2 regions of the Rhizobium sp. KNZ14-9A genome follow, and region 2 is predicted to be linked to the other one. Evidence: riboswitches for the same ligand, from Rfam matches in the RefSeq annotation. Region 2 holds a riboswitch; the other holds the start of a gene.
What was found. Region 2 has a riboswitch for cobalamin ahead of bluB (5,6-dimethylbenzimidazole synthase). Riboswitches for the same ligand answer to the same signal wherever they lie in the genome.
Positions count from the first base shown of each region.

Region 1: another riboswitch for cobalamin. It lies ahead of nrdH (glutaredoxin-like protein NrdH); the one in region 2 lies ahead of bluB (5,6-dimethylbenzimidazole synthase).

Region 1 covers NZ_JBPGXB010000002.1:4,317,225-4,325,006, reverse strand. Annotated here, with positions in the region: gene ACR9ZQ_RS28150 (LacI family transcriptional regulator) at 223-1,275, shown strand; gene ACR9ZQ_RS28145 (adenylate/guanylate cyclase domain-containing protein) at 1,272-2,519, opposite strand; gene nrdF (class 1b ribonucleoside-diphosphate reductase subunit beta) at 2,613-3,587, opposite strand; gene nrdE (class 1b ribonucleoside-diphosphate reductase subunit alpha) at 3,604-5,808, opposite strand; gene nrdI (class Ib ribonucleoside-diphosphate reductase assembly flavoprotein NrdI) at 5,787-6,200, opposite strand; gene nrdH (glutaredoxin-like protein NrdH) at 6,214-6,435, opposite strand; cobalamin riboswitch at 6,703-6,930, opposite strand; gene metE (5-methyltetrahydropteroyltriglutamate--homocysteine S-methyltransferase) at 7,107-7,782, opposite strand, start outside.
Region 2 covers NZ_JBPGXB010000002.1:1,709,470-1,717,251, reverse strand. Annotated here, with positions in the region: gene ACR9ZQ_RS15015 (DUF2865 domain-containing protein) at 9-1,091, shown strand; gene ACR9ZQ_RS15010 (LysR family transcriptional regulator) at 1,121-1,975, opposite strand; gene ACR9ZQ_RS15005 (MFS transporter) at 2,110-3,654, shown strand; gene bluB (5,6-dimethylbenzimidazole synthase) at 3,672-4,373, opposite strand; cobalamin riboswitch at 4,416-4,605, opposite strand; gene ACR9ZQ_RS14995 (MFS transporter) at 4,748-6,184, shown strand; gene ACR9ZQ_RS14990 (3-deoxy-7-phosphoheptulonate synthase) at 6,425-7,492, shown strand; gene ACR9ZQ_RS14985 (TolB family protein) at 7,550-7,782, opposite strand, start outside.

The DNA.
Region 1 (7,782 bases), 2.6 Mb from region 2:
CACCTCCCAGCACGGTTGACAATTTAAAACGTTATAAACGCGGTCACGTCAAGTCCTTCCTCGACTCCCGAGAAAAATATGATTAGTCCGATAAATATTGATTTTATTTGCATTTTTTCTGATCGCCGGAGAAACCGTAAAAATTTAAATCGTTTGCATTGATTGATTGCGTGCGGGTTTCATCGTGTTATTGTAGCCGCGATCCAGCACGGAATGTCCCCAGTGACCGAATTGTCCCAACTGCAACGCTGTGAAAATCCGGATGGTGCGCAAAAGCGCGGCAAGCCGACCTTGCGTACCATCGCGACATTGACCGGTCTTGCGGTGACGACGGTTTCGCGCGCACTCAGCGACGCGCCGCAAATATCGGTCGAAACGCGCGAGCGCGTCCATCGCATTGCCCGCGAGATCGGCTACCTGCCGGACCGGGCTGCCCAGCGCCTCAAGACAGGCCGCACCAACGTCATCAGCATCCTTCTTGATCCGCATCAAGAAGTGGTCGGCTTCGGCACGGCCATCATGTACGGCATCGCCAAGGTACTGAAAGAGACATCCTATCACCTCGTCGTCGCCCCGAACTTCCTGTCGACGACGGATCTCGAAGCGGCAGAATATATTGTTCGCAACAATTTCGCCGACGGCCTGATCTTCACGCGGACGGAACCCTTCGATGCGAGGGTGCGGATGCTGCAGGAGGTCGGCTTTCCCTTCGTGTCGCACGGGCGCACCGAGTTTTCGACACCGCACGCTTATGTCGATTACGACAATTATGCCTTCGCCTACGAAGCCACCCGGCGCCTGATCGCCAAGGGCAGGAAAAGGGTCACAGTCGTCATGCCGCCGAAGCGGCTGACCTTCAGCCAGCACATCCTTCATGGCTTCATGACCGCCGTGCGCGAGGCCGGCGTCGCCTACGAGATATCGGAAGCGGTCACGCTCGATTCACCGGCCAACGAGATCAGAGATTTCTTTCGGGCGCGTGCCGCGGCCCCCGATGTTCCAGACGGGTTCGTCTGTCCGGGCGAGGTTTCGGCGCTGGCGCTCGTCACCGCCATGAATGATGCGGGGCGCGTTCTCGCGGAAGACTATGATATCGTCGCCAAGGAGACCTCGCATCTCCTCACGCATCTGCAGCCGAAGATCGACACCATATACGAGGATCTGGTCGAGGCGGGCGAACATCTCGGCCAGATGCTTCTTCAGCGCATCGGCAATCCGGCAGCAGAGAGCCAGAGCCTGCTCCTGCCGCCGCAGATCAATTTTCCGGTAGCCTAAGCTGCGTCACGCCCTGCTGTCGGCTTTTCGCGGAAAGCGAAGACTTCGACCGGCTCGCCAAGCCCGCGCAGGGGAAAAGTGCCGAGATTGTCCATCTCTTCCGTGCAGGTCGCCATCTCGACGAAAGCGCGAGACAACAGTACCGGCCGCTTAACCTCCTTGGTCAAGGTTTCAAGCCGCGAAGCGACGTTGACTGCCGGGCCGATGACCGTGAAATCCAGCCGCCGGCTCGAACCGATATTGCCGTACATCACGTCGCCGACGTGGACGCCGACGCCGTAGCGCAGGGGATCACGCCCCAGGCGCTGATGTTGCTCATTCACTTTCGCCATCGCCTCCTGCCCTTCCCGGATCGCCGTCAGCAGATCCTCGCAAGCCGAAGGCTTCGACAGCGGGAAGATGGCGAGCAGCCCATCGCCCATGAACTTCAGGATTTCGCCGCCGTGCCGTTCGATCGGATCGGACATGGCATCGAAATAATCGTTGAGCAACTGGATGACGTCGTCGCGCGGCCAGAGATCGGAGATCGCCGTGAAATCGCGCAGGTCGCAGATCATGATCGCCGCGCCGACGGTCGTGCCGCTGCCGCGGGTGATGACGCCGGAGAGAATCTGTTCGCTCGCATGCGGCCCGACATAAGTCTGCAGCAGCGTGCGCGCCATGATGTTCTTGAGCCGGATCTCGCTGACGAGAGTGAGAGCAGGCAGCAGATCGCGCAGGAAATCCACGTGTTCGCCGGTAAAACCGCCTGGCCTATTGGTGGAGAACGTAACGACGTGGCGCTTGTCGAACGTATGATCGATCGGCCAGGCGATATATTCGGAATAGCCGTCGTCGCGCAGTTCCTGGTAGAAGGGATAGTCGTCGCCCTCCCATAAATCCTCAAGGTTCTTCCGCACCTCGTTGGCGCCTTTGTGGATCTCGTTGACCGGGCTATTGAGGAATTGCGGCGTGGTTTCCACCCCGTAAGCAAAGGTGTCGATCTTTGCCTCTTCCATGCCTTCCACCCACAGGATGCGAGCGCCGATCCATTGCGGATGGTTCGTGCGGAAATGCAAGCTCGACCGGTTCACCGGCACGCCGGCTGCCAGCAGCCGCTTGCACATCTCCACCAGGATATTGTCGATGAAACGCTCGTTGCGGGTCTCGTTGATCAGCCAATCGAGAATTCGGCGCCTGCGGATTGGCCAGACGCCTTCGGCAGCTTCACTTGCCGGATCAGTCGCTTCGAAAGAGGGCCTCATAAAAAACTCCCGCTACGCCACATTCAACGAATACACCGCGCTGAATGTGGGCGATAGCGGACCGAATGATAAGAGGCTTCGTAAAGATAAACCTCAGAAATCCCAGTCTTCGTCCTCGGTCGCCACCGCCTTGCCGATGACATAGGAGGAGCCGGAGCCCGAGAAGAAGTCATGGTTCTCATCGGCATTCGGCGAAAGCGCAGACAGGATCGCCGGATTGACCTTGCAGGCGTCAGCCGGGAACAGCGCCTCATAGCCGAGGTTCATCAGCGCCTTGTTGGCGTTGTAATGCAGGAACTTCTTGACGTCCTCGGTCAGCCCGACGCCGTCATAGAGCGCTTCGGTATATTTCGCTTCGTTGTCGTAGAGCTCGAGCAGCAGGTCGAAGGCAAAATCCTTGATCTCCTGGCGGCGCTCTTCGGAGAGCTTTTCAAGTCCGCGCTGGAACTTGTAGCCGATATAATAGCCGTGCACGGCCTCGTCACGGATGATGAGGCGGATCATGTCGGCCGTGTTGGTGAGCTTGGCGCGGCTCGACCAGTACATCGGCAGATAGAAGCCGGAATAGAAGAGGAAGCTTTCGAGGAAGACGCTCGCAACCTTCTTCTTCAGCGGATCGCCGGAAGCATAATGCTCCATGATCAGCGCCGACTTCTTCTGCAGGAACTCGTTTTCTTCCGACCAGCGATAGGCATCGTCGACATCGGGCGTCAGGCAGAGCGTCGAGAAGATCGAGGAATAGGAGCGCGCATGCACGGCTTCCATGAAGGAGATGTTGGAGAGCACCGCTTCCTCATGCGGCGTTGCCGCATCGGCCATCAGCTTGACGGAGCCGACACCGTTCTGGATCGTGTCGAGCAGCGTCAGCCCGGTGAAGACGCGGATCGTCAGCTGCTGCTCGGCCGGCGTCAGTGTCCCCCAGGAGGGAATGTCGTTCGACAGCGGCACCTTTTCCGGCAGCCAGAAATTGCCGGTCAGACGGTTCCAGACTTCGAGATCCTTGTCGTCCTCGATACGGTTCCAGTTGATGGCGCGCACGCGGCTGACCGGTTTGAATTGCATGTTCATCATCATCTCCGGTCGTTTAAAGCGTGCAGGATACGCAGCCCTGCACCTCGGTGCCGGACAGCGCCATCTGGCGAAGGCGGATGTAGTAGATCGTCTTGATGCCCTTCTTCCAGGCATAGATCTGGGCTCGGTTGATATCGCGCGTCGTTGCCGTGTCGCGGAAGAACAGCGTCAGCGACAGGCCCTGGTCGACATGCTGAGTGGCCGCCGCATAGGTGTCGATGATCTTATCGAGCCCGATCTCGTAGGCATCCTGATAGTAGTCGAGATTGTCGTTGGTCATGAACGGCGCCGGATAGTAGACGCGGCCGATCTTGCCTTCCTTGCGGATCTCGATCTTCGAGACGATCGGATGGATCGAGGAGGTCGAGTGATTGATGTAGGAGATCGAGCCCGTCGGCGGCACCGCCTGCAGGTTCTGGTTATAGAGGCCCGAAGCCATCACGGCCTTCTTCAGCTCCAGCCAGTCTTCCTGCGTCGGGATATGAATACCGGCATCGTCGAAGAGCGCCTGAACCTTCTCGGTCGCCGGCTTCCATTCCTGCTCGGTATATTTGTCGAAATAGTCGCCCGAGGCATATTTCGAATTCTCGAAGCCCTTGAAGCTTGCGCCACGTTCGACCGCCAGACGGTTGGAGGCGCGCAGCGCGTGATAGGTTACCGTGTAGAAATAGATATTGGTGAAATCGACGCCCTCTTCCGAACCGTAATGGATGCGCTCGCGGGCGAGGTATCCATGCAGGTTCATCTGGCCGAGGCCGATTGCATGGCTGTCGTCATTGCCCTTCTCGATCGATGGAACCGAGGAGATGTGACTCATGTCGGAAACGGCCGTCAGCGCGCGGATCGAGGTCTCGATCGTCTTGCCGAAATCGGCCGAATCCATCGCCATGGCGATATTCAGCGAGCCGAGATTGCACGAGATATCCTTGCCCATCACCTTGTAGGAAAGGTCGTCGTTGAAGGTGCTCGCTTCGCTGACCTGCAGGATTTCGGAGCAGAGATTGCTCATGCTGATGCGGCCGGCGATCGGGTTTGCCCGGTTCACCGTGTCTTCGAACATGATGTAGGGATAACCGCTCTCGAACTGAATTTCGGCAATTACCTGGAAGAATTCGCGCGCCTTGATCTTCTTCTTTGTGATACGGGCATCCGCCACCATCTCGCGGTACTTCTCCGTCACCGATATCTCGGTGAAGGGCACACCATAGACCCGCTCCACGTCATAGGGCGAGAAGAGGTACATATCCTCATTGTTCTTGGCGAGTTCGAAAGTGATGTCGGGCACGACGACGCCGAGCGACAGCGTCTTGATGCGGATCTTCTCGTCAGCATTTTCGCGCTTGGTATCAAGGAAGCGCATGATGTCAGGGTGATGGGCGTTGAGATAAACGGCACCTGCACCCTGCCGAGCACCGAGCTGATTGGCGTAGGAGAACGAGTCTTCGAGCAGCTTCATGACGGGGATGATGCCGGAAGACTGGTTTTCGATCTGCTTGATTGGCGCACCAGCCTCGCGGATGTTCGTCAGCGATAGCGCCACACCACCGCCGCGCTTGGAAAGCTGCAGCGCCGAATTGATGGAGCGGCCGATCGATTCCATATTGTCTTCGACACGCAGCAGAAAGCACGAGACGAGCTCGCCGCGCTGCTTCTTGCCGGCATTGAGGAAAGTCGGCGTTGCCGGCTGGAAACGGCCGGTAATGATCTCCTCGACCAGATCGCGGGCGAGCTGTTCATTGCCTCGGGCAAGAGCCAGCGCCACCATGCAGATACGGTCTTCGTAGCGCTCCAGATAGCGCTTTCCGTCGAAGGTCTTCAGCGTGTAGCTGGTGTAATATTTGAAGGCGCCGAGGAAAGTCGGGAAACGGAACTTCTTGGCATAGGCCTCGTCGAACAGGTCGCGGACGAAATTGAAGGAATACTGGTCGAGCACTTCCTGCTCGTAATAGCCTTCGGTCACCAGATAATCGAGCTTCTCCCTGAGGTTATGGAAGAACACCGTGTTCTGGTTCACATGCTGCAGGAAATACTGCTTGGCCGCCATGCGATCCTTGTCGAGCTGTATCTTGCCCTGCTCGTCATAGAGGTTCAGCATTGCGTTCAGCGCGTGATAATCCAGCACTTCCACGGCCTTCAAAGACCGCTCGCCAGCGGGCTGAGCTGAACTATGAAGCGGTTTTGCGCCCGCATCCCGCGTCAAATTTGTTCCCGTGTCCAAAATCGTCCCATCCCGTCTTTGACATTGGCGACATCCTCGGCAGTCCCCAAAAGCTCGAACCTGTAGAGATACGGCACCTGGCACTTCTGTGAGATCACGTCGCCGGCAAGCCCGTAGGTCTCGCCGAAATTGCTGTTGCCCGCAGCAATGACGCCGCGGATGTTGGTGCGGTTTTCCGCCTCGTTGAGGAAACGGATCACCTGCTTGGGCACGGCTCCCTTTACGATCCCGGGGCCGCCGTCCCCGCAATAGGTGGGCGAGATCAGCACATAGGGTTCGCGAATGTGGATGTCTTCAGCGCCGAGAGGAATGCGCGCCGCGCGCAGTCCCAGCTTCTCGACGAAACGATGGGTATTCTCGGACCGGCTGGAATAATAGACGATCAGGCCCACCGCTCTTCTCCGATCAGGAGAGCGCGCTGATCATATCAGGGCGGAAGCCCGCCCAGTGCTGCTCGCCGGCAACGACGACCGGAACCTGCATGTAGCCCATGCCGCGCACACGATCGAGGGCGTCGGCATCTTCCGAGATATCGATGATCTGATAGTCTACGCCCAGACGGTCGAGGGCGCGGTAGGTCGCTGTGCACTGAACGCAGGCAGGCTTGCTGTAAACGGTAACGCTCATCATGTTCCTCGTGATGTCAATGGATTCCGGACGCAGAACTAGGATCGGGCGCCTTGCGGCGTCCGGGGCAACGCTTGAGAATGATCTGACAAAGTTGGCGCTTTACACGCCAGGCATTATTCCTCGCAGGATCTGCGCGGGCGGCGGTTTCGATGCTCTCGACATGACTTCAACCCCGAAGTGTTCATGCGGACGTTCAGGGGCAGCGCAACAGGTGCGGATTTGATCCGCCTGACATGCACGCAACCTTCCGGACACCCCGCCCGTGGACGTTTCTCGTTCAAGGCAGGTCTCCTGGCTCGCGGGTCGAAGCACCCTGCCCGCAGCCTTCCCAAAGCATCATGCCTCAGTGACCTGAAATCGGACAGTTGCTCGCCGCTTACAGTTGCGGGGGCAGCTCCGGCTTTGTTTTGCCATCATGGCAAAGCGCACCGTATTCCCGTCTTAGCCTGCGATCCCTAGCGAATCGAAGGAACCTTGAACACTAGATATAGTACTCGAATCGGAGTTGGCGTCAACGGATGGTTTGTGCGTCGCGTTACGGCATGTTTGAAATTGCTACATTCCTGTGAAAAACGTGGTTAACGAATGCTTAAAGAAAGCAGGCTGTGGAGAGGGCCCCAATGAAGAGAGCCGGCCTATAGCCGGCTCTCTGATTTTCGAGTTCAGGTTCAGGCCCGAATCGTCGATGCGGCATGTCGTAATATTCGGGCGGCAGCGACCATGTTGACGAGCGCCGGGCGAACCTCTTCCCACTTGCGCGTCTTCAATCCGCAATCCGGATTGATCCAGAGCTGCCCGTCCGTCAGACGCTCGCGCGCCAGCGTCAGAAGCTCCGTCATCTCCTCGACATCGGGAACGCGTGGCGAATGGATGTCATAGACGCCGGGGCCGATCTCGTTCGGATATTTGTAGCTACGGAAGGCCTCCAGCAGTTCCATCTTCGAACGTGACGTCTCGATGGAGATCACATCGGCATCCATCGCCGCGATGGCATCGATGATCTGGTTGAACTCCGAATAGCACATATGCGTATGGATCTGCGTTTCGTCCGCCACGCCGGAGGCGCATAGGCGGAAACTCTCGACGGCCCAGTCGAGATAGGTCTTCCAGTCAGCCTTGCGCAGCGGCAGGCCCTCGCGCAGCGCCGCCTCGTCGATCTGGATCATTGCCGCACCGGCCCTTTCGAGATCGAGCACCTCGTCGCGGATCGCCAGCGCGATCTGCCGGCTGACGTCGGCGCGAGAGAGATCGTCGCGCACGAAGGACCAGTTGAGGATCGTCACCGGCCCCGTCAGCATGCCCTTCACGGGCTTCTCCGTCAGCGACTGCGCATAGCGCCACCAC
Region 2 (7,782 bases):
ACGACCTCGTGAAGCGCCGAAACCTGTATCTCGTCTTCTTTCTGGCATTCGCGGTTCCGGCAGCCGCTGAGACCAATGCGATCTGTGAGGATCTGCGCGGGCGTCTTGCCGATTTGCCGCAATCGATCGGCACGAATGGGGTCGAGATGCGCCAATATGCGGGCGCGCTTGCCGAACAGAACCTGGAATTGCGCAAGGTGCGCGGCGATCTGCGCCGCTACGGCTGCACGTCGGGCAGCATGGTCGTCGTCGGCGGCGAAAATGCCGGCTTCTGTGAGGAGCTCGAGCAGTCCGAAGCCAAGATGGTGGACAATATCCGCTACCTGCAGGACCGCCGCAACGAGTTGCGCCAGGGTGGTGCCGATCCGGCCCGCGAGGGGCTGATGGCCGCACTCGAAGACAATGGCTGCAACAGCGACAGCTTTAGCGAACCTGCGCAGGGTGATGCCTATGCTCCGGCTCCTTCCATCGAGGAGCAGGCCATGCGCGGCGACACCTTCATTCCGCTTGGCGGCGGCGAGCGTTACGGCCTGCCGCGGGCGGAAATGCTCTCGCCCGTCAGCACCATCTGCGTACGCACCTGCGACGGTGGCTTCTTCCCGATCAGCAATAATGCAACCTCGGTCGATTTCGGCCGCGATGCCGCGACCTGCGCCAAGATGTGCCCTGGTGTGGAGACGGAGCTCTATTACCGCGACATCTCCAGCGCCGAAGCCTCGAACATGATCTCGACGGCAACGGGCGCCCCCTATGGCGCGATGAAGAATGCCTTCGCCTACAAGACCCGCGCACCCGGCGAAAAATCCGCCTGCTCCTGCAATCTGACCGCCTATTACGAGGAAATGCGCAAGAGCCAGGCAGCCTATGCGCCGGCGCCTGAGCCGAAGGGTTCGATCACCACGATCCATATGGAAGCACCGAAGGCTGCGAGCGCCCCGCCCGCCCCGCAGGCGCAGGTGCCGGATCGTCCCTACGACCCCGCCAGCAACAAGGTGCGCCAGGTTGGCCCGCAATTCCTGGCCGGCGATCAGGGCAAGATCGATCTCACCAATCCGGCGACATCAGGCCCGCAGCCCCAACAACAGCAATAACCACGATATCGGCAATCAAAATCGCATCTTCAGTTTGACGAGCGGTGCTCCCGGAAGGCTGCCGCCAGTGTGCGCAGCGCCGCACGCGACTTGGCATCCGTCAGTGTCGAATGCAGCACGACCTCGGAGGATGGCAGCGCCGGCAGGCCGAAGCGCTCGCTGACCTCGATCGTGCCGACAGGCGCCAGACGATGGGAGAAGGTCGAGACGGCAAGCCCGGCTGAAACGGCTGCTGTCACAGCCGAAGAGCCTCCGCCGAGGAAGACTTCCGCCCAGGGAATGCCGGCCGCATCGAGCGCCCGGGTGCAGACATCCCGCACCTTGCAGTTGGGCGACAGTGCTGCAAGACGCAGCGGTTCGCCGCGGCGATATTCGAATTGCGGCGTTGCAAACCAGCCGAAATGCTCCGGTGCCAGAACCTCGCCGTCGCGCCGGTCCTCGTCCCGACGGACGATCGCCGCATCCAGGTCGCCGCGATCGAAGGCGGCGAGCAACTCGCAGGAATTGTCGAGCCGCACCTCGATCGTCAGCCCCGGATCATGGGCATTGAGGCGCGCAAGCAGCGTCGGCACTTCCGGGCCGGCGACATGGGCCGCAATGCCCAGCCTGAAATGACGGCGCGACGAGGAAAGTGCCGCGATCGCCCGGTCATGGGCAGCGAGGAATTCCCGTGCGGCATCAAGAAATACCGCCCCCTGTGCCGAAAGCCGCACCAGCCGCGGCGTGCGTTCGATCAGCCGATGGCCGAGCCGCTCCTCCAGCCGTTTGAGCTTGACGCTGATCGCCCCTTGCGTGCTGCCGAGCTCATTGGCGGCGCGGGTGAAGCTCTTGTTCTCGGCGATCGTCACGAAAGCCTGAACGGAATCGACATCGAGCATGGTCATTGGATCTATCCGAAATTGTTGTGTCTGAAATAGTCAATCATCCAATTCTGTAATGATCAAGCTCTGCTTATGCTGACGCAAATGGACGACAACGGATGTCACCCTTGTAAGTCTCAACGTCGAAAGGCCAAAGCATGACCTCTGCCTCCCCTCCATCCTCACGTATCAGAGGCATCGTCGCCCTGATGGCGGCCTGCCTCTCCTCACTGATGTTCGGCCTTGAAATATCGAGCGTACCGGCAATCCTGCCGACGCTGGAAAAGGTGCTGCATGCCGATTTCAGCGCGCTGCAATGGATCATGAATGCCTATACGATCGCCGTGACGACGGTGCTGATGGCAGCAGGCACATTAGCCGATCGCTACGGCCGCAAGCGCGTCTTCCTGATCGGCATTGCCGCCTTTGGCCTCACCTCGCTGATTGCCGGCCTTGCTCAGGATGTTTCGCTGCTAATCGTTGCTCGCTTTCTGCAGGGCATGAGCGGCGGCGTGATGCTGATCTGCCAGGTGGCCGTCCTCTCCCATCAATTCCCGGAGGGCAGAGCCCGCAGCATGGCCTTCGGCTGGTGGGGCATCATCTTCGGCATCGGCCTCGGCTTTGGCCCGATCATAGGCGTTGCGATCGTAGCAGCCGCCGGCTGGCAATGGGTCTTCCTCATCCATGCCGTGCTGGCTGCCGTGACGGTGGCCCTTGCCGTAACGGGTGTTGAGGAATTGCGTGACCCCGCTGCAGGACGGCTCGATATCGCCGGCATCGCCACCCTTTCGCTGGCGGTCTTCTGCCTCGCTTTCTTCATCACCCAGGGTCCGGCTCTCGGCTTTGCCAGCCCTACCGCGCTTGCCATTATCGGACTTTCCGCGGCAAGCCTCGTCGCCTTCATCTTCGCCGAGAGGCTGAACCCGCGACCGATGTTCGATGCCTCGGTCTTCGGCATCCGCGCCTTCTCGGGCGCCATCATCGGCTCGGCTGCCATGAATATCAGCTTCTGGCCCTTCATGATCTATCTGCCGATCTGGTATGAAGCCGGTCTCGGTTATGGCAGTGTGGCCGCGGGTCTGGCGCTGCTTGCCTATACGCTGCCGACGCTCGTCGTACCGCCGCTCGCCGAACGGCTCATGCTGCGCTATCGGCCGGGCATCATCATTCCCGGCGGCCTTTTCACCATCGGGCTCGGCTTCCTGCTGATGAAATCAGGCAGTGCCGCCGCCGCGCCAAGCTGGCTGACGATGCTGCCTGGCGCGCTGCTTGCCGGCATCGGGCTTGGCTTCACCAACACTCCGGTCACCAATACGACGACAGGCGCTGTCTCCAGCGATCGCGCCGGCATGGCTTCCGGCATCGACATGAGCGCCCGGATGATCTCGCTCGCCATCAACATCGCCGTCATGGGCTTCATCCTGTTCAGCGGCGTGCTCTCCCACCTCAAGAGCACCTTGCCAACCTCGACGGATGCCGGCGACCTGCGCCTGCTCGCCGAACGGATCTCCGCCGGCAACATTGCCTCCCTGCCAGACATTCCGGCCGGGACGGTGCATGATGCGCTGGTCGCAGGCTTCGGTGGCGTCATGCTCTATGGCGCGATTGGTGTCTGGCTTCTCGCCGCCGCAAGCTTCCTCGTCTTCGCCCATTGGAAGACGCCGGCCTGCGCCGAGGATTGCGGCACCCAGCCGGCAGAATGATGCACACCCGCGCCGGCTCAGACCGGCGCGGCCTCGCTTTCCACCTGCCCCCAGCCGTCATGGAAAACCAGCTCTTCCAGCGCCATCCGCTGCCGCCAGCCTTTGACCGCCAGTTCCGGCTTATCATAGAGCCGGTCGACGAAGCCGGCGCAGAGCCAGGCGACCATCTCGATGTGATCGGGAATGCCGAGGATCTCCTTCAGGTCACCCTCGCGAAAAATGCTGACCCAGCCGATGCCCACCCCTTCGGCGCGAGCAGCAAGCCACAGGTTCTGGATGGCGCAGACGGTGGAATAGCTGTCCATACGCGGATTATGCGTGCGCCCCAGCACCACGCTGCCGCTGCGGGTTGGATCGCAGGTCACGCAGATGCCGAGCGGCGCCTGGACAATGCCTTCGAGCTTCAGCGAACGGTATTGCTCCTGCCGCTCGCCGTCGAACATGCGGGCCGCTTCTTCATTCGCCCTAAGGAAGGCATCGCGTACCCGCGCCCTTACCTCGACGCTCTTCACCAGAATGAAATTCCACGGCTGCATGAAGCCGACCGAGGGCGCGTGATGCGCGGCGGTCAAAAGACGCGTCACCAGATCATCCGGCAAGGGATCGGGCAGGAACTGGCTGCGCACGTCACGCCGCGTCATGATCGCGTGATAGACGGCCTCGCGTTCGGCCGCAGAAAAGCTGGATGCCGGGCAAACGGCATCATCAATGGGTCGCATCGTCAAATCCCCAACAACGCAACCGCCCGCCGTCCGCGCGGGTTGGGTCTATCTTGCCAGGCCGGTCTTCTGACTTGGCGTCATCCGCTTGACCGCTACCTTCCCGGCCTTGCGGCCAGTGGCATTCTATGCGGCAAGCGTCGGCCTTACAGCGTTGGGCACGTTCCGGTCTTGCGCCGGATTCCCGATTCTCCCGCTTGTGAAAGCGGGCACCTGACGGGTGATCTATGGCGCGGAAACGGCATGGCGGCAAGCTGCATGCGACATTCATTTCGTGGACAGGCTGAAAATGCTGGCCTAGAACGAGACCCGACGCCGCTGGCGCCGAATCCTCTCTCATTGCCTTCCGGTTGCCCGTGTCCCGTCTAACGCCGATGATCCTTGCGGTCGCCCTGTTCATGGAACAGATGGATTCGACCGTGATCGCCACCAGCCTGCCGGCGATTGCTGCCGATATAGGCACCTCGCCGATCGCGCTGAAACTTGCGGTAACGAGCTACCTCGTGGCGCTCGCAATCTTCATCCCGATCAGCGGCTGGATGTCGGACCGCTTCGGCGCACGCAACATCTTCCGCCTGGCGATCTTCGTTTTCATGGTTGGCTCGGTCGCCTGCGCATTCTCCAATTCCATCGCCGCCTTCGTTATCTCCCGCCTCATCCAGGGTGCCGGCGGCTCGATGATGACGCCGGTCGGGCGATTGCTCTTGGTGCGTGGCACGCCACGTCACCAACTGGTGAATGCCATGGCATGGCTGACCATTCCGGCGCTGATCGGCCCGATCATGGGCCCGCCGATCGGCGGCTTCCTGACGACATATCTCAGCTGGCACTGGATCTTCTGGATCAATGTGCCGATCGGCATTATCGGCATCGTCCTCGTCACCCGTTTCCTGCCGGCCGTCGAGCCGCGCAGCCCGAAGCCGATGGATTTTCCGGGCTTCTTCCTGTCGGGTATCGGCTTTGCCGGTTTCGTATTCGGCCTCTCCGTCATCAGCCTGCCCGCCGTTCCCGTCATCTACGGCTATGTCACTGTCGCCGTCGGCGTCCTCTCCGGCATCCTCTATTTCGTGCATGCCAGGCGCACGCCGCATCCGCTGCTCGACCCCAAGATGTTTCGTTACCCGATGTTCCGGGCGGCAATCCTCGGCGCCTCGAATTTCCGCATGGGCCTGGGCGCGCTGCCCTTCCTGATGCCGCTGATGCTGCAGCTCGGCTTCGGCCTGACGCCGCTGCAGTCAGGCTCGATCACCTTCATCAGCGCTCTTGGCTCCATGGGCTCGAAATTTGCGGCCAACCGCACCTATAACGCCTTCGGCTTCCGCAACGTCATCGCGCTGACGACCTTCCTCGCGGCAATCTTCCTCGGCGTGAATGGCTTCTTCACTGCCGAAACGCCGATGTATGTCATCATGGGCTGTCTTCTTGTCGGCGGCCTCCTCCGCTCCATGGCCTTTTCGGGCGTCAATGCCATGGTCTTCGGCGATGTGGACGAGGCCGACAGCAGCCAGGCGACTGCCATCAACGCGGTGGCGCAGCGCATCTCCATGGCCATGGGCGTTGCGGTAGCCGGCACGATCCTGGAAATCTCCTCGAGCTTCCACGGCGGCAAGCTTTTGGTCTCGGATTTTCATATCGCTTTCTTCATCGTAGCGGCGATATCAGCACTTGCCTGCATCACTTTCCTGCGCCTGCCCGCCAATGCCGGCGAGGAGCTGACGACACGCCGCCACAAGAACAGACATGCCGAGGCGGCAGAACCGGAAGAGGCCCAGGGACAGGCCCACGGACAGGCAATGGCGGAGAGCCGCTGAAAACTTCACGGATCTGTCGTTTTTCCTCACAGATTCTACGTGACAATTCCGATCGGCATGGCTACATAAGCCGCATGTCGATTTCGTCCGTTTACGCATCGCGATTTTATTCGTACCGCTGCTTCCAGCGGATGCGGGTCTGTGCGTAACCGAAACTAACGCGACGACAACCCGAACAGCCGCTAGTCAACCTGGCGGCTTTTTTGTTCCGCCACGGTATGACCAACAGGAGAGCATACCGTGACTGACACTATTGATGATCTGCGCATCGTCGAGATCACCCCGCTGACCAAACCTGCCGATATCATCTCGGAAATTCCGCGTGACGCCGCTGTTACCAAGACCGTGACCAGCACGCGCGACACGATCCACAATATCCTCACCGGTCAGGACGACCGCCAGCTGGTCATCATCGGCCCCTGTTCGATCCATGATCCGGCGGCTGCCCGCGAATATGCCGGCCGTCTCGTCGAGCAGCGACGACGTCTTTCCGGCGATCTCGAAATCGTCATGCGCGTCTATTTCGAAAAGCCCCGCACCACCGTCGGCTGGAAGGGCCTGATGAACGACCCGCATCTGGATGGCAGCTACCGGATCGAGGAAGGCCTGCGCCTCGCGCGCCGCCTGCTGCTCGACATCAACGCCATGGGCCTGCCGGCCGGCTGCGAATTCCTCGATACGATCACGCCGCAATATATCGCCGATCTCGTCAGCTACGGCGCCATCGGCGCGCGCACGACCGAAAGCCAGATCCATCGCCAGCTCGCCTCGGGTCTCTCCTGCCCGATCGGCTTCAAGAATGGCACAGATGGCAGCGCGCGCATCGCGCTCGACGCGATCATGGCGGCCTCCCAGCCGCACCATTTCCCGGCGGTCACCAAGGATGGACAGGCAGCGATTGCCTCCACGCGCGGCAACGAGGACTGCCACATCATCCTGCGTGGCGGCAAACGGCCGAACTATGAGGCAGCTGACGTGCAGGCTGTCATCGCCGAAGCCGTCAAGCTCGGCGTCGACCCGCGCATGCTGATCGATGCCAGCCACGCGAACAGCAACAAGGATCCGATGAACCAGCCGAAGGTCGTCCATGATGTCGCCGGCCAGATTCTTGCCGGCAACCACCACATCAAGGGCATGATGATCGAGAGCAACCTCGTCGCCGGCCGCCAGGATCTCGTCCCCGGAAAGCCGCTCGTCTACGGCCAGTCCATCACCGACGGCTGCATCGGCTGGGATACGTCGGTCGAGGTGCTCGAGGATCTCGCCAAGGCCGTCCGCGACCGCCGCAAGGCAGCCGTCGCAGCCTGAGTGGCCGCATCAGTCGCGGCGGGCAAACCCCGCCGCGTCATCCTTCAATGATGATGATCAGGCCTTCGCCGGAAAATACCGAACATAAGCGAATTCCTCGCCATCCGGTGACCAATTCGGCACGTTGATCGTGCCCTGCCCGCCGAAGAGCTCGAACAGCTCCGTCAGGTTGCCGCCGTCCATGTCCATCATCCTGAGCCTGACACTAAGATCACGCGGATGGTCGAAGACATCGGGGTCGTAGGAGAGAATCAGCACCTTGTCGTTGTTGGGTGACGGATGGGCGAACC